Regions from separate parts of the Caproiciproducens puteiluti genome, predicted to be linked through region 1. Evidence: predicted binding sites of a transcription regulator. Region 1 holds the regulator's gene; each other region holds the start of a gene.
The links. The regulator NrdR, encoded in region 1, represses ribonucleotide reductase genes. The targets are predictions, from matches to a motif close to CACNANATNTNGTG.

Region 1 (6,486 bases):
GCTCAAAAAAGCTGCTCACGTTCATCGACTCAAAGCCCGGGGCCTTTTCATGGGGAACAATGTCTACAACGCGCTGACGCGAGGAAAGGTATTTCATGATGTCGGGCAGAAGCGCCGCACGGTTGGAATTGCCCAGCACAATGTCCGCGTCGTGCAGCCCGGCCGCCGCTTCGGGGAAGGCCTGGGGCATGCAGCCGGTCAGGACAAGGACCGCTCCGGGGTTCTTCCGCCTTGCCCGGTGGAGCGTCTGGCGCACCTTGTGGTCGCTCATGGAGGTGACGGTGCAAGAATTGATTAACACCACGTCGCTTTCCTCCGCGGCGTCGCATACGGTAAATCCCGCAGAGACAAGCTGAGCCAGCATTGCCTGTGATTCGTATTGGTTTACCTTGCATCCAAGGGTAATAACAGAGACTTTCATTTTTTCACCTTTTACAAATTTAGATATTTAAAATTACTTATTGACATAATGTATGGCTATATTAAATATTGAAAAAATTCCTTCCGTGCTATATCATGAGTAGTGAATTTTGTAATACGGAGGTATCTTATGTATACAACTTCTATTTTACTTTCCAGCATTGAGGCTGTCAAAAAGTTTGTAACGCTGACGAACAGCTATACCTTTCCGATTAACCTGACTACAGATAGATACAAAATTGACGCGAAATCAATTATGGGAGTATTTAGCCTGGATCTGTCCAAGCCGATTACGATCGAAGTTCCGGGTGAGGAAGGGAAAGAGTTTATCTCCCAGCTTGAACAGTTTAGACCGCAGACACAAAACTAAATTGATGGTAAGCAGTCCGGTGATCCGGACTGCTTTTTTTATTCCTGATATTTCTGCGCCAGATCGCTCCAGCGCTGAAACAACTCTTCGTTCTCTTTGGTCAGGCAGTCTATTTTTTCGGTGATTTCCATCGCCGCTTCGTAGTCGCTGGCCACTTCCGGTTTGGAGAGCTCTTCCTTTAAAACGGTGATTTCCGCTTCTAGCTCGTCAATCCTCGCTTCGCTGCGTTTCAGCTCCGCCTTTTCCTTCCGGATAGACGCGTCGCGTTCCTTCTGCAGCCGGTACTCGTTCGGTTTCACGGCGGCAGGCTCCGCTGTTTCCGCGGTCTTTGTGCGGCTTTTTTCAAGATAGCTGTCGTAGCCGCCGATAAATTCCTGCGCGCCGTCCCTGTCAAGATAATAGACCCGGTCGGCGATTTTATTGATCAGGTAGCGGTCGTGAGATACGATCAGCAGGGTGCCTTCGTAGCTCTGCAGTGCTGCCTCCAGCGCTTCGAGGGAGTCGATATCCAGATGGTTGGTAGGCTCGTCCAGCAAAAGGAAGTTGTCCATGGAAAGCATCAGACGGAGCAAAAGAACGCGCGCCCGCTCTCCGCCGCTTAAAGACTCCACGGCTTTGAACACATCGTCGCCCTTGAATAAAAAGACGGCCAGCGCGTTTCGGATATCAGTCTGGGTCATTTTCGGGTAGGAATCCCAGATTTCGTGGATCACGGTTTTTTCCGGATGCAGGCCCGCCTGAATCTGGTCGTAATAGCCGACGTCGATTCCCGCGCCGAAACGGAATTCGCCGCCGGAGGGGGTGTTGATCCCCAGAAGCGTCTTTAGAAGGGATGTCTTTCCGCAGCCGTTCGGCCCGATCAGAAAAATTCTTTCGCCCCGGTGGATTTCAAGATTCACATTCTGAAACAGCAGTTTGCCGTCGAATTGCAGGGCAAGGTTTTCGGTGCTCAGGACATCGTTTCCGCCCCGCTGGCGGATACCGAAATCAAAATGGATGCCGTCCGGTTTTTCATCCGGCTTTTCCAGCGTTTTTTCCAGCCGTTCGATCACCTTCATTTTGCTTTCCGCGGTCCGGATGCTCCGTTCCTTGTTCCATTGCCGCTGCTGCGCCACGATTCCCTCAATGCGCTTGATTTCCTTCTGGGTATTGTCGTACTTGCGCTGCGCCGCCAGATTGTTTTCGTCTTTCTGGGCAAGATAGGTGCTGTAATTGCCCTTGTACGGCATTAGGCGGCCGTTTTCCATTTCAAAGGTACGGTTGGTCACTTTGTCCAGAAAATACCGGTCATGGGAGATGACCACGAAGGAGCCGCCGTAGGAACGCAGAAAATCTTCCAGCCATTCCACGGAGGAGATATCCAAATGGTTGGTCGGTTCGTCCAGCAGCAGCAGGTTGGCGCCGCACAGCAGCATTTTCGCCAGTTGCAGCTTCGCCTTCTGCCCGCCGCTCAGCACGGCGATCGGCAGCCCCATCTGCTCGTCGTCGAAACCGAGTCCCAGCAGCGCGGAGCGCGCCCTGCTTTTACAGGTCAGCCCGCCCTGTGCGACAAAGCGGTCGTTCATTGCGGCCTGCTTTTCTATCAGCCGGTCAATGTCCTTCGGTTTTGTCTGCAGCTGCAGATTGATGCTTTCCAGTTCCTTTTCCATTTCCAAAAGTCCGGAAAATACGGTCAGCACCTCGCTGTAGGCGCTTCTTTCCAGATCGCGGCAGACATGCTGTTCCATATAGCCCAGAACGGTCGAATTCGCCTTGAAAATATCGCCGCCGTCCGGCTGCGTTTCGCCGGTCAGCAGCTTGAGCAGAGTGGTCTTGCCCGAGCCGTTGATCCCCACAAGCCCTATGCGGTCGTTTTCCTGTATCTCAAAAGAGACGCCGCTGAAAATCACATCGGCGCCGAAGGATTTATTCAAATTGCTTGCGCTCAGCAAACCCATAGCAGTAAAAACCCCTTATATGTAAAGTGCGGAGCGTTCGGGCCCCGCTCCCATATTATAATGAAATAGCGCGGTTAAATCAAGTTCTTCAAAGATGCTTCTTCAATTCGTCAATATTTTTCTGCTCATTGATGATATAATCTTCCGCCAGCTTCTTTACTTCGGTGTCGGCGCCGTCGAGCCGGTTCAGGTTTTTGGTGATGTCTTTGATTCCCATGGCGGTGCCGTTAATCATCAGCTTGGCTATGTGCGACGGGGTCTGGTTCATCATCGTGTTGATCTGGATGGACCCGCGCAGCATTGCCTTCTGCATCGTCTTTTCCGGCTTCGGCATCCTTCCGTCGGTGTGAAGCATCTGCTTTGCTTTCGCGCCCATATCCTGATAGCGCAAAGCATGATCCTCTATTTCGGTGCGCAGCTGCGGATTTTGAACCTTGGGAATGATCAGCTGAGTCGCTTCCAGCCCCATTTTTGTTGCCTGATAGATTTCTTCCAGCAAAGATGCGTTTTCGTTTATCATGATTTCTTCTCCCGCTTTCTTTTAGGCCAGGCTGCCGATCAGGTCATGCAGCCGTAAAATTGCTTTACAGATTTTCGACGGTCCGGGCCTTGTTAAGGAATTTGTTTTTTCCGGCAATATTATAGAATATCCAGCCGTGCATTGATTAATCTGGACATTTTTCTTCCGTCGGGATATAATCTTAAAAAAGGGGTGATACTATGCGTTCCGGCATCTCAACGGCCTGCCTTTATCCCATGGAACTGGAGCAGGCTCTTCCGGCATTAATCGCGCTTGACTTCCACCTTTTTGAGGTGTTTATCAATACAATCAGCGAATTAAGACCGAAATATATCAAAGAATTAAAAAGAATGGCGGATGACAGCGGAAGTATCGTAAAGTCCGTTCATCCGTTCACCTCCGGCTTTGAAAGCTTCCTTCTTTTTTCGGATTACCAGCGCCGTTCCGACGACGGTTTGGAGTTCTATAAACGGTACTTTCACGCCGCGAACCTTCTGGGCGCGGAAATTCTGGTGCTTCACGGCCAGCGCAACGACAAACGCAGCAGAATCACCGAGCAGGAATATTTTGAGCATTACGCGCGGCTCTATGCGCTGGGAAAAACGTTCGGCGTCACGGTGGCGCAGGAGAATGTCAATCTGTTCCGCAGCAACGAGCCTGGGTTTATCTCGAGAATGCGGGAATATCTGCACGAGGACTGTGCGTTTGTGCTGGATGTCAAGCAGGCGGTGCGCGGAGGGGAGGATCCCTTTCAGATGTGCGCGGCGATGGGGGAAAGGCTGGTCCATGTCCATATTAACGACAACAAACCGGGGGAGGACTGCCTTTTGCCCGGCAGCGGAACCATGAATTTCGGCGCACTGAAACAGCTGATGCGGAAATCCGGCTACAAAGGGGACCTGGTTATCGAGGTCTACCGGCGCAATTTTGGCGAACTGAACGAATTGACAGGCGCAAAAAAAGTCGTAGATGGTCTAATTTACTAATATTTTGTTTCATAAACGCTTGCTAATGGCTGAAAAAATATGCTATAATTATACAAATAGTTTTATAGAGGTGATTTTACAATGCGGTGCCCGTATTGCGGCCATGAAGAGTCAAAAGTCATCGATTCCCGCCCGACCGACGAAGGCGAAAGAATCCGGCGGCGCAGGGAATGCTTGAAATGTACCAAGCGCTTCACAACCTATGAGGTAATCGAAACGGTGCCCATTGTTGTGATAAAAAAAGATAAATCGCGTGAAACCTTCGACCGCAACAAGCTGTTGAACGGCCTTCTGCGCGCGTGTGAAAAGCGGCCCGTGTCCATCGACACGCTGGAACGCATTGTGGACGAAATCGAAAACATGCTCCAGAATTCGCTTGACCGCGAAGTGCCCTCCAGCCTGATCGGCAAGTACGCTATGGAAAAGCTGAAGGACGTGGATGAGGTGGCTTACGTCCGTTTTGCCTCGGTTTACCGTCAGTTCAAGGATATCAATACCTTTATGGATGAATTGAACAGAATGATTAAAAGCAGGTCCTGAAAAGTTTCATAAAAACAGGGAAAGCGGCAGGTATAACCTGCCGCTCTTTTTTTAAAAGATATTTTCAATGGAGGGAAGCTGGGATTCGTTCAGATACATGATCTGTGTGATACCGCGGTCGCAGTCCGCCCCGAATTGGTCCGTTCCCTCAAAATAACAGAGCATGGGAAGCCCTGAGAGCGTCTGGTCAACGGCTTCCAGCGGTGCGTGCGGCATAAAGGTGCACAGCACTTCATGATAGCCGTGCCAGTCGTCCGCGGCCTTTTGGCTCAGCTTCTGTGCTGTTTCAAGATCGCCCTCCAGCGCCGCCTGTCGGGCGCTTTCGAGGGTTTTGGTCATCTGTTCGCTGACCTTTTGGGTTTTGACCGTTCCGTAGGTGCAAACCGTTATGAGCAGAACGAGGATCACTGCGCAGGCCCATAAACGTTTCATTGTTTTTCATCCTTTTTGATAATATTGAAATCTCCCTTTCTGTTGGCCGTCATAATAAAAATCTGGTCTGTGCTGATGTTTTTGCCGCGCAGGACGCCTTCCAGCCATTCCCGGCTTTTGTTGCACAGCTGAAGGGAAAAGTCGGAAATGACTCCGTCGCTGATGACGACGGTTTCGAGCCCGGTGTCCGGCAGCGCCACGCCCAGCATACCGGCGGTCGGCTGCTCCTTGTCCGTCTTTTTGATGATGCTCATCTTTCCGTTGGTCTCCACAATCGCGTAGGCAACGTCCTCAAGGCTGAATACGTTTTTCTGCCGCAGCTGCTCGGAGAGGTCCTCCGTGCTCATGCGCAGGCGGCGCATTTCCTTCTGGTCTACCTTCCCGTCGTTGATCACGATGATCGGTCTGCCGCAGATCAGCTTTCGGAATTTCGTGCTTTTCAGCATCAGGCCGGATACGAGGATTTCACACATTACGAGCACCGCGATGGGGATGAACCCGCTTACCAGGGGCTGCCCGGTGTCCTGCATCGGGATTGCCGCAATATCGGAAATCAGGAGGGTCACGACGAGCTCGCTTGTCTGCAGCTCGCTGATCTGCCGTTTGCCCATCAGCCTTACCGCTACAATAATGACTATGTAGAGCAGTAAGGTCCTTATAAATGAAATGGTCATGTTTTTATCACCGCTGATAGTATGTTCCTCCTGCGGCGGCTTATTCATTTTGTCCGAAATCGAAGAACCGCACAGAACCAAAAAAGGCGGAAAATCTGTGTTTATAAAGCGGTCCAAAAATGAAAAAACATGCCCTCTGCAAAGGCTTTTCAGCCTGTCAAAGCGCATGTTCGGCACATGGTATTTTTGATGATGTTTTTGCCGCGGTCCTTTTTAAAGCGGTTTAATCTGCTGGGCGAAAGCGGCAAAATTGTCCTGCGCACAAAAGGTGCTCAGATAAACCGACCGGCAGTTTTCGCGCAGCTTTTTTCTTTCTTCCGCCGGTAACTCCGCCACGGAACGAATGGCCGAAGCCAGCTTGTCCGGGGTAAAATCCGCCTCGATTAAAAAGCCGGTTTCGCCGTCGCGGACGATTTCTCCGGTTCCTCCCACATCCGTTGCAATCGCGGGAATCCCGAACGAGCAGGCTTCCATAATGCTGACAGGAAGCCCCTCCGTGCTGCTGGTGTTGACGAACAGGTCTACCGGGGTGTTTCGGTAATAGGCCATCAGGTCGGAATTTTTCACTTCTCCCCGGAAATCATACTCCATAAACCGCAGATTTTCC
Region 2 (6,486 bases), 1.8 Mb from region 1:
TCACCTTTCAGATGACTAAAAAGGAGCTGGAGGCAGCCGCCGTCCTGTGCGGCAACCTGTTCTGCAAGGCGGTTGCCGCCGCCAAAGCGGACGAGTGCGATCTGCTGATTCTGGACGAGGTATTTGCCGCGGTCAACTGTGGCCTGCTCGACGGCGCAATGCTGACCGACTTTATAAAAAACAAGCCCCAGAAGCTGGAGCTTGTTTTGACAGGGCGAGGCCCGAAGCCGGAGGTTCTGGAGCTCGCCGATTATGTTTCCGAAATCAGGAAGGAAAAGCACCCCTACGACAGGAACATCCCCGCCCGAAAGGGAATTGAATTCTAAACTGCTTTAGCCGCAGCGGGAGTACCCGCACTGGCGGCACGTCACGCATCCGCCCTCGTGCTCCAGCCTTGCCCCGCACTCCGGACAATAATGCATTTTCCCCGGGGCGTCGTCCGCCGCTTCTCTCACAGGCGGGGACTTCCGCGGTGTGGGCGCGGTCCACTTTCCCAGCTGGACTTGCTCTTTGTAAACGCGTTCAATCGTCTTTGCAATCGCGTCCGGGCAGGAGGTGCATTTCAGCCCCGGCTGGCGGATGGTCGACGGACAGCGGATTCCCCTGAGCTGGTCCACAATGCTTTCGACCTCCATCCCGCTGCGCAAAGCGACGGATGCAAGGCGCGCGGTCGCCTCCGACTGGGACGGGCATCCCCCGGCCTTGCCGGTATTGGTAAACACCTCGCAGATTCCCTGATCGTCGTAGTTGACGGTAATATACAGGTTTCCGCAGCCGATTTTCACCCGCTCCGTAATCCCGGTCACCGTATCGGGCCGCGGGCGCGGCACAATCCGGCCATGCTCCGGCGTCTCCGCCGCGGGCTGGCCTTCTTTTTTTACCTGCCCGATGTTGAGCACCTGTTCCGCGCGGCTGCCGTCGCGGTAAATGGTCACGCCCTTGCAGCCGAGATGGAACGCGAGCGTATACACGCTGGCAACGTCCTCTTTTGTGGCGCTGTTGGAGAAATTCACCGTCTTGGAAACCGCGTTGTCCGTTCCCTTCTGGAACGCCGCCTGCATCCGGATATGGTACTCCGGGCTGATGTCGTGCGCGGAAACGAACACCCGGCGCAGGTCCTCCGGCAGCTCCTCAATATGGGCGACCGTCCCTTCTTTGGCAATGCGCTTCATCAGCTCGTCCGAGTACAGTCCCCGCTTTTCCAGCTCTGCCTTCAAAATCGGGTTGACCTCGATCATTTCCGTGCCGTCCATGATGTTGCGGATGTAAACATAGCCGAAAACCGGCTCTACGCCGCTGGAGCAGTTCGCGATGATGGAAAGGGTCCCGGTCGGCGCAATGGTCGTGATCGTCCCGTTGCGCATCGGTCTGTCCTGCGGCAAGATACTTTCGCCGAAAAGCGGGAACGCACCGCGTTTTCCGGCAAGTACGGCGCTCTCCTCGCGCCCGCGTTCGGTAATGAATTTCATCACCTTTTCTCCGAGCGCGATCGCTTCGTCGGAATTGTACGGAATCCCCATCTGCAGCAGGCTGTCGGCCCAGCCCATGACGCCCAGACCGATTTTCCGCGTCTGTTTGGTTACCCGGTCGATATTTTCCAGCGGATACTGGTTGGCGTCAATGACGTTGTCCAGAAAATGCACGGCGTTTTTTACCGTCAGCCCAAGCTTGTCCCAGTCGAACTCCGTTTTTCCGTCCGCCGTTTTCAGCATCTTCACCAGATTGACGGAACCGAGGTTGCAGGACTCATAGGGGAGCAAAGGCTGTTCCCCGCACGGATTGGTAGACTCGATTTCACCCTGCGAGGGCACAATGTTGTCCCGGTTCAGGCGGTCGAGAAAGATAATGCCCGGCTCGCCGTTGTGCCACGCGGCGTCCACGATCCGGTCAAACACCATGCGTGCGCGCAGAGTGGAAACGGCTTTCTTCGTGTGGGGGTCGACCAACTCATAGTCGGTATCCTTTTCCACCGCTTCCATAAATTTTTCTGTCAGGCCCACCGAGATATTGAAGTTGTTGATTTCGTTGTTGTTGGCCTTACAGTCGATAAAATCGAGGATATCCGGGTGATCGATACGCAGGATGCCCATGTTTGCGCCGCGGCGGGTTCCTCCCTGCTTGACGGCCTCCGTCGCCATGTTGAACACTTTCATGAAGCTGATCGGGCCGGAGGCGACTCCGCCGGTCGAGTTGACGGTGCTGCCCTGCGGGCGTAGACGCGAAAAAGAAAAGCCCGTTCCGCCGCCCGATTTGTGAATCAACGCCGCCTGCTTGATCGCTTCAAAAATATCCTCCATGCTGTCCGCGACCGGCAGCACAAAGCACGCCGAAAGCTGCCCGAGCGGGCGGCCGGCGTTCATCAGCGTGGGAGAATTGGGCAGGAACTCCAGCTCCTGCATCATATGGAAAAAGGCTTCCTCCGTCTTTTTAACGTCCGCCTTCCCGTCGTGCAGCCTGTCTGGCTCCGCAATGGCGGCGGCCACGCGGCGGAACAGGCCTTCCACGGTTTCCGTAGTTTCTCCCTTTTCATTTTTGATCAGGTACCGCTTTTGCAATACCGTCAGTGCATTCTGTGATATGGTCATGGCCACAATTCCCTTCCCTGTCCATTTTGTGATACTATATATTGTACCACTTCATACATATAAGTCAATATATTGTGAATATTTTATCGTATTCAGAAATAAACAAAGAAGGCCCCGCGCGGTAATCCGCGCGGGGCCAACTGATTCAAGAAAGATTATTCCATTTTGGAGAGTTTGACAAGGTGCTCGTAGTTTTCGGCCGCAACCTTTTCAGCCTTCTGGAACAGAACCTCTGCGCGCTCCGGGAATGCACGGGTCAGGGAGTTGTAACGAACCTCGCCCATGATGAAGTCACGATAGCTGGCTGTAGGAGCCTTGCTGTCGAGATGGAACGGATTCTTGCCCTGCTCCGCAAGACGCGGATCATAGCGGAAGTTGGTCCAGTAGCCGGCTTCAACCGCCTTCTTCTCTTCCATCTGGGAGATGCTCATGCCGCCCTTGATGCCATGGTTGATACAGGGAGCGTAAGCAATGACGATGGAAGGTCCGTTGTAGCTTTCAGCTTCCGAAATCGCCTTGATGGTCTGGTTGTAGTCTGCGCCCATTGCGACGCGGGCCACGTAAACATAACCATAGGTCATTGCAATAGCGGCAAGGTCCTTCTTCTTTGTCGCCTTACCGGTTGCCGCAAACTGAGCGACGGAACCGATCGGGGTGGACTTGGAAGCCTGGCCGCCCGTATTGGAGTAAACCTCGGTGTCGAATACGAGAATGTTGACATTCTCACCGGAAGCGAGAACATGGTCAACACCGCCGAAGCCGATATCATAAGCCCAGCCGTCGCCGCCGAAGATCCACATGGATTTCTTGGCGAGGTAATCTTTGTCAACAAGCGTTTTCTTCGCAAGCTTTGCAACATCGTCGCTGCCGTTTGCAGCTTTTTCGAGCTCCGCAATCAGAGCGTCTGCCGCGGCGCGGTTCAGGTTGCTGTCTTCCTTGGTTGCAAGGTAGTTCTTGCAGGCTTCCTTCAGGGAAGCGGAGGCCACCTCGGAAGCTTTAATATTTTCAACATACTCGGCGAGTCTGCCGCGGATCGCGTTCTGGGCAAGAGTCATGCCGAACCCGAACTCCGCGTTGTCCTCGAACAGGGAGTTGTTCCACGCGGGGCCGTATCCCTTCTTGTTGACGGTATACGGTGTGGCCGGTGCGGAACCGCCCCAGATGGAGGAGCAGCCTGTCGCGTTGGCAATATACATTCTGTCGCCGAAGAGCTGTGTGACGAGCTTTGCATACGGTGTTTCACCGCAGCCCGCGCACGCACCGGAGAACTCAAGCAGAGGCTGCTTGAACTGGCTGCCCTTGATGGAGGTAGGCTTAAACTTCTCGATGACTTCCGGCTTCTCGTCAAGAGTAAGGCCGTAATCAAAGCCCTTCTGGCTTTCAAGCTGTGTTTCCATCGGCTTCATGACCAGTGCCTTTTCACCCTTCATGCCCGGGCAGACGGATGCGCAGGAACCGCAGCCGGTGCAGTCATAGGAGGAAATAGTGATCGCGTATTTCATGCCGGGCATACCGGTCATATCCTTGGTCTTCTGGCTTGCAGGCGCCGCTGCGGCTTCTTCCGCAGTCATAGCGACCGGGCGGATAACGCCGTGCGGGCAGACATAGGAGCAGAAGGTACACTGGATACAGTTTTCCGGATGCCACTCGGGAATATCAATGGCGATGCCGCGCTTCTCGTAAGCGGCGGAGCCGGCCGGCACGGTGCCGTCGGCCATCTTGACAAAGGCGGATACGGGAAGCTGATTGCCCTTATATTTGTTTGCGGGAACCATGACGTTGTTGACGTAATCCAGCGTTTCCGGTCTGCCGTCCGTAAAGACATGCGCCTGGGTGTCGTCCGTGCTGTTCTTCCAGGATGCCGGAACTTCAACCTTGACGAAATCGGTCGCGCCGCGCTCAATAGCGGCATAGTTCATATCGACAATCTTCTGGCCCTTCTTCGCGTAGGAATGCAGGGCGGCGTCCTTCATATACTGGATCGCCTGTTCGGAAGGAATGATGTTCGCAATCTTGAAGAATGCGGACTGGAGAATGGTATTGATGCGGCCGCCGAGGCCGATCTCTTTACCGAGCTTGATACCGTCGATGGTGTAGAAGTTGATGTTGTTGTCGGCAATGAATTTCTTCATTTTGCCCGGCAGTCTCTTGTCGAGCTCTTCCAGATCCCACTGGCAGTTCAGAAGGAAGCTTCCGCCCGGCTTCAGGTCCTGTACCATGTCGTACTCGTCGACATAGGAGGGCTTATGGCAGGCGACGAAGTCGGCCTGGCTGATATAGTAGGTGGACTTGATCGGCTTGCTGCCGAAACGCAGATGGGAAACGGTCAGGCCGCCGGACTTTTTGGAGTCGTAGGCGAAATAGCCCTGAGCGTACATGTCGGTGTGGTCACCGATAATCTTAATGGAGTTCTTGTTTGCGCCGACGGTGCCGTCCGCGCCAAGGCCCCAGAATTTGCAGGAATGCGTGCCCTTCGGGGTCGTGTCCGGATTTTCCTTAATGTCGAGGGAAAGATGGGTAACATCATCGATGATGCCGATGGTGAAACGCTTCTTCGGGGTGTCGGTTTCCATGTTGCGGTATACGGCGACGATCTGGCCCGGGGTGGTGTCCTTGGAGCCGAGGCCGTAGCGGCCGGTGTAAATCGGAACAGAACCGAATTCCGTGCCGTTGACTGCGGCGAGAACATCCAGGAACAGCGGCTCGCCGATGGAGCCCGGCTCTCTTGTTCTGTCGAGCACGGAAATCTTCCTGACTGTCTTCGGCAGGACGTCGAGCATATATTTCGCAACGAACGGTCTGTACAGTCTGACCTTGACCAGACCGACCTTGTCGCCGGCTGCGTTCAGGTAATCCACAACTTCCTCCGCCGCTTCGCAGACGGAACCCATTGCAATGATGACCCTTTCGGCATCCGGCGCGCCGTAGTAGTTGAACGGCTTATAATCGGTGCCGATTTTCGCGTTGACTTTATTCATATAGTCGACAACAACATCCGGAAGATCATCATAGAATTTGTTGCCGGCTTCACTTGCCTGGAAGAAGAAGTCGTCGTTCTGAGCCGTGCCGCGCGTGACCGGATGCTCCGGATTCATTGCGTTGCGGCGGAAGGACTCCACAGAGTCCCAGTCGAGCATCTCGCTCAGATCGGCGTAATCCCACATGTGGATTTTCTGTACTTCATGGGAAGTACGGAAACCGTCGAAGAAGTGCAGGAACGGTACGCGGCCCTTAATGGCGGAAAGATGGGCGACTGCGCCCAGATCCATAACCTCTTGCGGGCTGTTGGAGCAGAGCATTGCGTAACCGGTCTGACGGCATGCATAAATGTCGGAATGATCGCCAAAAATGCAAAGTGCGTGGGTCGACAGGGAACGTGCCGAACAGTGGATGACGCTCGGAAGGAATTCGCCGGCCATCTTGTACATGTTCGGGATCATCAGGAGAAGTCCCTGAGAAGCAGTGTAAGTAGTGGTCAGCGCGCCTGCTGCCAGCGAACCGTGCACTGCGCCTGCGGCGCCCGCTTCGGACTGCATCTCGGTAACCCTGACTTCCCTGCCGAAAAGATTTTTTCTGCCGGCCGCGGCATATTTGTCCGTTTCATCTGCCATAACGGACGACGGGGTGATGGGGTAGATAGCAGCAACATCTGTAAACGCATAAGACACATGTGCGGCAGCGTTATTGCCATCCATAGTTTTCATCTTTCTTGAATCCATTATAATTATTTTCCTCCTTTTAAGGATAATCTATTTGCTATAGGCGCCAACATACTGCACCTTGTCTAAATTTTATCATCTTTTATAAGATATGTAAAGAAATTTTGCAGAATTGACCATAGAATTTACATTCCCAATAAAATTTGAAAAAATTTATCCTGAATTCGTTCATTTTGGCGGCG
Region 3 (6,486 bases), 1.7 Mb from region 1:
TTGCCGGGCTGCACGGCGAAACACCCTCCCTTTTGCTCCATGCCTGCTGCGCGCCGTGCAGCAGCTATGTGCTGGAATACCTTTCGGACTATTTCCGGATTACACTGTTTTATTACAACCCCAACATTTCCCCGGAGGACGAATACCGCAAACGCGTGGAAGAAGTGAAGCGTCTGATTGCGGCGCTCCCGGTGAAGAACCCCGTTTCCTTTCTGGAGGGAAACTATGACACCGGCCGTTTTTTCGCCCTTGCTAAGGGGCATGAGGACGAGCCGGAGGGCGGCGAACGCTGTTTTTCCTGCTACGCCCTGCGGCTGCGGGAAGCTGCGCAGACGGCAAAAGAGGGCGGGTTCGACTGCTTTACGACCACCCTTTCCATCAGCCCCTACAAAAACGCGGAAAAGCTAAACGCCATCGGCGCGCAGCTGGAAAAGGAATACGGCGTGCGCTATCTGTATTCCGATTTTAAAAAGAAAAACGGCTACCGGCGTTCCATTGAGCTTTCGGCAAAATACGATCTGTACCGGCAGGATTATTGCGGCTGTGTATTTTCCAAAGCGGAGCATGACCGCCGTTTAAAAGTTCAAAACTTTTCCACACAGGAAGGACAGCCAGTGGAAAACCTTCCGATTTGATCCTCGGCAGGAAAATCCGGCCCAAAATTTTCAATGGGCCTGGTTTTTGCGTCCGGATTCAGACGGGAGGTTTTTTCTTTGAATAAAAAGAATGTCTATCTGCTGTACGGCGTCGCCCTGCTTCAGGGCATGGTGTTCTATGCGCCCATTGCCACGCTGTACCGGCAGGAGCGCGGGGTGGGGATTTTTGAGATCACGCTGATCGAAAGCATCAGCATGGTGGTCAGCCTTGCACTTGAGCTTCCATGGGGCTTTCTGGCGGAACGCATCGGATACCGCCGGACTCTGCTGATTTGTAACTTTTTCTACTTTATATCAAAAATCGTCTTCTGGCAGGCAGCCGGCTTCGGCATGTTCCTGCTGGAACGGCTGATTCTTGCCGTGGTGATCAGCGGCCTTTCCGGCTGTGACAGCGCGTTTCTCTATCTTTCGGCAGGAAAGGCCGATTCCCTGCGGGTATTCGGCATTTATTCCGCCATGGGTTCCGCCGGAACTCTGATTGCCGCGACAGTATTTTCCCTTTTTCTGCACGGAAACAGTTCCCTGTCCGCGCTTTTTACGGTTTTCAGCTACGGGTTCTCACTCCTTTTAACAATCTTTTCAACAGAAGTTGAAAACTATGTTGAAAACTCCCACAATTTTAAAAAACAGGCAATCGAAATGCTCGCCGTCCTAAAAAAACAAAAGCGCTTTTTCCTGTTTTTACTGGCGGCGGTGCTGTTTGCGGAATGCAGCCATACGATTACGGGCTTTCTCAACCAGCTTCAGTATCTGCGCGGGGGAATCCGGCCGGAAACCATGGGCCTGCTGTATATTCCAGCAATTGTCGCCGAGCTGTTCGCCGCGCGTTCCCACCGGCTGGTCGGCCGGATGGGGGAAAGCAAAGCCTGTACGCTGTTATTTCTGACCGGAGGCGCGGCGTGTCTGGCCATGTTTTTTTCCGCGAATCCGGTGCTCTCCGTCGGGTGCGTGGTTCTTCTGCGCGCCGCAGCCGCCCTTTTTGTACCCATCCAGATGGAGGTGGAAAACCGCACGGTTTCCGACGGGAACCGCGCGGCCGTTCTTTCCGCCTACTCGGTCGCTATGGACGTGGTTTCCGTCGGCACCAATCTGCTGTTCGGCAAAGCGGCACAGGCGGACGTCGCGGGATCCATGCTGCTGGGCGCGGGCTTTTGCTTTGCGGCACTTTTGTCCTACGGAATCTGGCGGCGGGCGGGAAACCGGTAACACATTTTTGTTTACAATCTGCTTTGACGGTGCTATGATATGCTTATTATTCATGATATACTCAATATTATTGAGTGGGGCAGTCTTGAAAATCGGGCGTCTGGAACCCGCGTGGTAAAATTGCGGCTGTGCCGATGATCCGAAGCGTCGGAGGCAGAACATGAAAAAAGACAAGGAAAAGAAAAAGAAGCGCGCAAAGCGCCCGGAGCCAAAACAGGAGTCTGCGGAAAAAATTCGGGAAGGCGCGGCGGAGGAACCTTCCGAGGACCCTCTTTCGTATGCGCTGACCGCGGTGGGCGGCAAATGGAAGCTCCGGATTCTGTGGGCGCTGCGCGGCGGCACAAGCCTTCGCTACGGCGAAATCAAGCAGCAGATTCCCCCGATCACCGACATGATGCTCAGCCAGAGCCTGCGCGAACTGACGGCCTCCGGGCTGATTGTACGCCAGCAGTTCCAGCAGATTCCACCGAAGGTGGAGTACCGGATCACTCCCGCTGGAGGCGACCTGATTCCCGCGGTGGAGCTTCTGTGCGCCTGGGCTTCAAAACAAATCAAAGGAGAGAAATAACATGGAACGATACACCCTGGTCCCCCCTTACACCGCGGAGGAAACGCGTTATACGCAGATGCAGTACCGCCGCTGCGGCAGGAGCGGCTTGAAGCTGAGCGCCGTTTCGCTCGGCTACTGGCACAATTTCGGCACCTACGACCAGTACGAAACCGCCCGCGCGGTCACCCGCCGCGCGTTTGACCTTGGTATTACCGTTTTTGACCTTGCCAACAACTACGGTCCCCCGGCAGGCAGCGCGGAGGAGACCTTCGGCCGCCTGATGAAGGAGGACATGCACCCTTACCGCGACGAAATGGTCATCACCACCAAAGCGGGCTACACCATGTGGCCCGGCCCGTACGGTGATTTCGGCTCCCGCAAGTACCTGCTCGCGAGCCTTGACCAGAGCCTGAAACGGATGGGGCTTGATTATGTGGATATCTTTTACCATCACCGCATGGACCCGGAGACCCCGCTGGAAGAAACCATGGGCGCACTCGCGCACGCGGTAAAGAGCGGCAAGGCGCTTTACGCCGGGATTTCCAACTACAGCCCCGAAAAGGCAAAGGAAGCCGCTTCCCTTTTGAAGGAGATGGGCGTTCCCTGCCTGATCTGCCAGTCGCGCTACAGCCTGCTGGACAGAAAGGTGGAACAGGACGGGCTGTTTGAGGCGCTTTCCGGCTGCGGCATGGGCGCGACCGCGTTCAGCCCGCTGGCACAGGGCCTTCTGACCGGAAAATACAACAACGGCATCCCGCAGGATTCCCGCGCGGCGGGAGCTTCCGTCTTTTTGAACAAGGACCGCATTACGCCCGAAACCATCGAAAAGGTTGTCGCGCTCGGCAAGCTGGCGGCGCGCCGGGGCCAGACTACCGCGCAGTTCGCCCTTTCGTGGGTGCTGCGCCAACCGGTGATGGCCAGCGTGCTGATCGGTGCCAGCCGCGTTTCCCAGCTGGAAGAGAATATGGGCGTGCTGGACAATCTGGATTTCTCGGAAGAGGAAATCCGCGAAATAGACGCAATTCTTCGGTAACGGCGTATTAAAAGGTCAAATACTCTCTTAGGGCTCCTTCTTAGAGGGAGGCAGGGATTCAGCCCCCTCCCCGAGGGGGCTGACAGGCGAAGCCCGACTGAGGGAGTTTTACAAAAGCAAACCGGAAGTTACTTTGAGCCCCCCGGAAGGGGGGCTTTTTGCGCCTGATCCCGACTTTTATTACAACTGTATCAAAATGGTACATATAGCGTGATAATTCTAATAATTAAAAATTTAACGCTATATCTTGTGGAAATTACCCTTGACAAGTACCTGGTATTGCAGTAAAATTCAAAGTACCCACTGAAAAAAGGGGCAAATTACGGTATTTTTGCTTTGAAAGGAATGTTTCTAAATGGCTGTCAAAATACAGAAGCGCAACGGTGTGGTTGTGACGTTCGATAAAGAAAAAATTCGCAATGCGATTTATAAAGCCAATCAGGCGGTTGCGGAGGAAGAGATGGGCGCGCCCGTTCTTGACCGGCTGACGGGCAAGGTAGTCAGGACTTTTCAGGGCGACAGCGTCCCCACCGTCGAGCAGGTGCAGGATGCGGTGGAGGAAACCCTGATTGCCGCGGACTACGCCAAAACCGCGAAGGCTTACATACTCTACCGCGCGGAGCACACCAAAATTCGCCAGGCTGAGGGCGACCTGATGAACATATACAAGGAGCTGACCTTCCGCGACGCGAAGGATGCCGATATCAAGCGCGAGAACGCGAACATTGACGCGGATACCGCCATGGGAACCATGCTGAAATACGGCTCCGAGGGCTCCAAATATTTTATCAACAACTATGTCCTTCCCAAGGATATTGCCGCCGCGCACATTGACGGCGACATCCATATCCACGACGAGGATTTCTATATGCTGACGGAAACCTGCTGCCAGATCGATCTGATCAAGCTGTTCAAGGGCGGCTTCTGCACCGGTCACGGCGCGCTGCGCGAGCCGAACGACATCCGCTCCTACGCCGCGCTGGCCTGTATTGCGATTCAGGCCAACCAGAACGAGATGCACGGCGGGCAGTCTATTCCGAATTTTGATTATTCCCTGGCGCCGGGCGTCGCCAAAACCTTCCGGAAGGCTTATTTCAAAGCCCTTTCCCAGTTTTTCCAGGTTGCAAACGGCATGAAGGAAACGGACGCCGACGCGCTGGTCAAGACCATTCAGGCGGATTTGGGCACGGACATTACGCTTTCCACCGTCGACCGGTACGGCGATGCTTTGAAAAGCTATCTGCCGGAGCACCAGAAGAAAAACAGCTTTGAAGAAATCTCCGAAAAGGAAGCCGTACGCGCGCACCGGTACGCCGTAAAGACCGGCACCTCCAACACCGAGTCGGCGACCTATCAGGCGATGGAAGCGCTGATCCACAATCTGAACACCATGAATTCCCGCGCGGGCGCTCAGGTCCCGTTCTCTTCCATCAACTACGGCACCGACATCTCGCCGGAGGCGCGGATGCTCGTCCGCAATCTGCTGAACGCCACCGCCGCCGGACTGGGCGATGGCGAAACGCCGATTTTCCCCGTACAGATTTTTAAGGTAAAAGAGGGCGTCAACTACAACGCGGGCGACCCCAACTACGACCTGTTCAAGCTGGCCTGCAAGGTAAGCGCAAAGCGCCTGTTCCCGAATTTCAGCTTTATCGACGCGCCGTTCAACCTGCAGTACTATCAAGAAGGCGACTATAACACGGAAGTGGCCTATATGGGCTGCCGTACCCGCGTCATGGGCAACACCCACGACAGGACAAAGGAACTCACCTGCGGACGCGGAAACCTGAGCTTTACCTCGCTGAACCTTCCCCGCATTGCGATCGAAGCGAAGGGCGACCTCAAGGCTTTCTATGAAACGCTGGACAAACGGATGGATCTCGTCATCCGCCAGCTGATGCACCGCTTTAAAATCCAGTGCTCCAAAAAGGTATACAACTATCCGTTCCTGATGGGGCAGGGCGTCTGGATCGACTCCGAAAAGCTCGACCCGCAGGACAGTGTGGAAGAGGTCCTGAAGCACGGCACCCTGAGCATGGGCTTTATCGGCCTTGCCGAAACGCTGAAAGCGCTGACCGGCAAGCATCACGGGGAAAGCGCGGAGAGCCAGAAGCTCGGCCTTGAAATCGTTTCCTATATGAGAAAGCGGATGGACGACGAATCGGCGAAAACCGGCCTGAACTTCACCCTGCTCGCCACTCCGGCGGAAGGGCTTTCCGGCCGCTTCGTGCGCATCGACCAGAAGAAATACGGCAAAATCCCGGGCGTCACCGACCGCGAATACTACACGAACTCCTTCCATGTGCCCGTCTATTTCCCGATCAAGGCGTTTCAGAAAATCGAGCTGGAGGCGCCGTACCATGCAATGACCAACGCGGGCCATATCAGCTATGTGGAGCTGGACGGCGACACCTGCAAAAACATCGACGCATTTGAAGCGGTAATCCGCTGCATGAAGGAACACGGCATCGGCTACGGCTCGGTGAATCATCCGGTCGACCGCGATCCGGTCTGCGGCTTCAACGGGATTATCGACAACGAATGCCCCAAGTGCCACCGCTCCGAAAACGACGGCGGCCCCAAATTTGAGCGTATCCGCAGGATCACCGGGTATCTGGTGGGCACCACCGACCGGTGGAACAACGCGAAACGCGCGGAAGAGAGGGACAGAGTGAAGCATGGGCTCTAAGCTGAAAATCTGCGGGGTCGAGCCCGAGTCGATCGTGGACGGAAAGGGCTTCCGCTATGTGGTGTTTGCACAGGGCTGCCCTCACCGCTGCCCCGGCTGCCACAATCCGCAGTCCCACGATTTTAACGGCGGAAAATGGGCGGATATTGACGACCTGTTCGCCGAAATCTGTGAAAACCCACTGCTGAAGGGCGTGACCTTCAGCGGAGGGGAGCCTTTTTCCCAGCCGAAGCCGCTGGTGGAGCTGGCCAGGCGGATCCACGCAAGAAAGCTGGACCTGACCGTCTTTACGGGCTATACCTATGAGGAGCTTTGCGCGCGGCACGACCCGGACACCGACGCGCTGCTGCGG

Region 2: the regulator NrdR is predicted to act here: its motif matches at 2,618-2,631, upstream of ACRQU7_RS02360 (vitamin B12-dependent ribonucleotide reductase).
Region 3: the regulator NrdR is predicted to act here: its motif matches at 3,684-3,697, upstream of ACRQU7_RS00140 (anaerobic ribonucleoside triphosphate reductase).

What each region holds. Positions count from the first base shown of each region.
Region 1 is NZ_CP194790.1:2,283,503-2,289,988, reverse strand. Features, by position in the region: gene mtaB (tRNA (N(6)-L-threonylcarbamoyladenosine(37)-C(2))-methylthiotransferase MtaB) at 1-421, opposite strand, end outside; gene ACRQU7_RS11215 (HPr family phosphocarrier protein) at 551-790, shown strand; gene ACRQU7_RS11210 (ABC-F family ATP-binding cassette domain-containing protein) at 829-2,727, opposite strand; gene ACRQU7_RS11205 (hypothetical protein) at 2,816-3,247, opposite strand; gene ACRQU7_RS11200 (sugar phosphate isomerase/epimerase family protein) at 3,448-4,233, shown strand; gene nrdR (transcriptional regulator NrdR) at 4,315-4,773, shown strand; gene ACRQU7_RS11190 (DUF4363 family protein) at 4,825-5,205, opposite strand; gene ACRQU7_RS11185 (DUF421 domain-containing protein) at 5,202-5,879, opposite strand; gene ACRQU7_RS11180 (glycosyltransferase) at 6,093-6,486, opposite strand, start outside.
Region 2 is NZ_CP194790.1:469,532-476,017, reverse strand. Features, by position in the region: gene ACRQU7_RS02365 (cob(I)yrinic acid a,c-diamide adenosyltransferase) at 1-326, shown strand, start outside; gene ACRQU7_RS02360 (vitamin B12-dependent ribonucleotide reductase) at 333-2,585, opposite strand; gene nifJ (pyruvate:ferredoxin (flavodoxin) oxidoreductase) at 2,741-6,304, opposite strand.
Region 3 is NZ_CP194790.1:24,929-31,414, reverse strand. Features, by position in the region: gene ACRQU7_RS00160 (epoxyqueuosine reductase QueH) at 1-635, shown strand, start outside; gene ACRQU7_RS00155 (MFS transporter) at 714-1,862, shown strand; gene ACRQU7_RS00150 (winged helix-turn-helix transcriptional regulator) at 2,023-2,430, shown strand; gene mgrA (L-glyceraldehyde 3-phosphate reductase) at 2,432-3,445, shown strand; gene ACRQU7_RS00140 (anaerobic ribonucleoside triphosphate reductase) at 3,801-6,134, shown strand; gene nrdG (anaerobic ribonucleoside-triphosphate reductase activating protein) at 6,124-6,486, shown strand, end outside.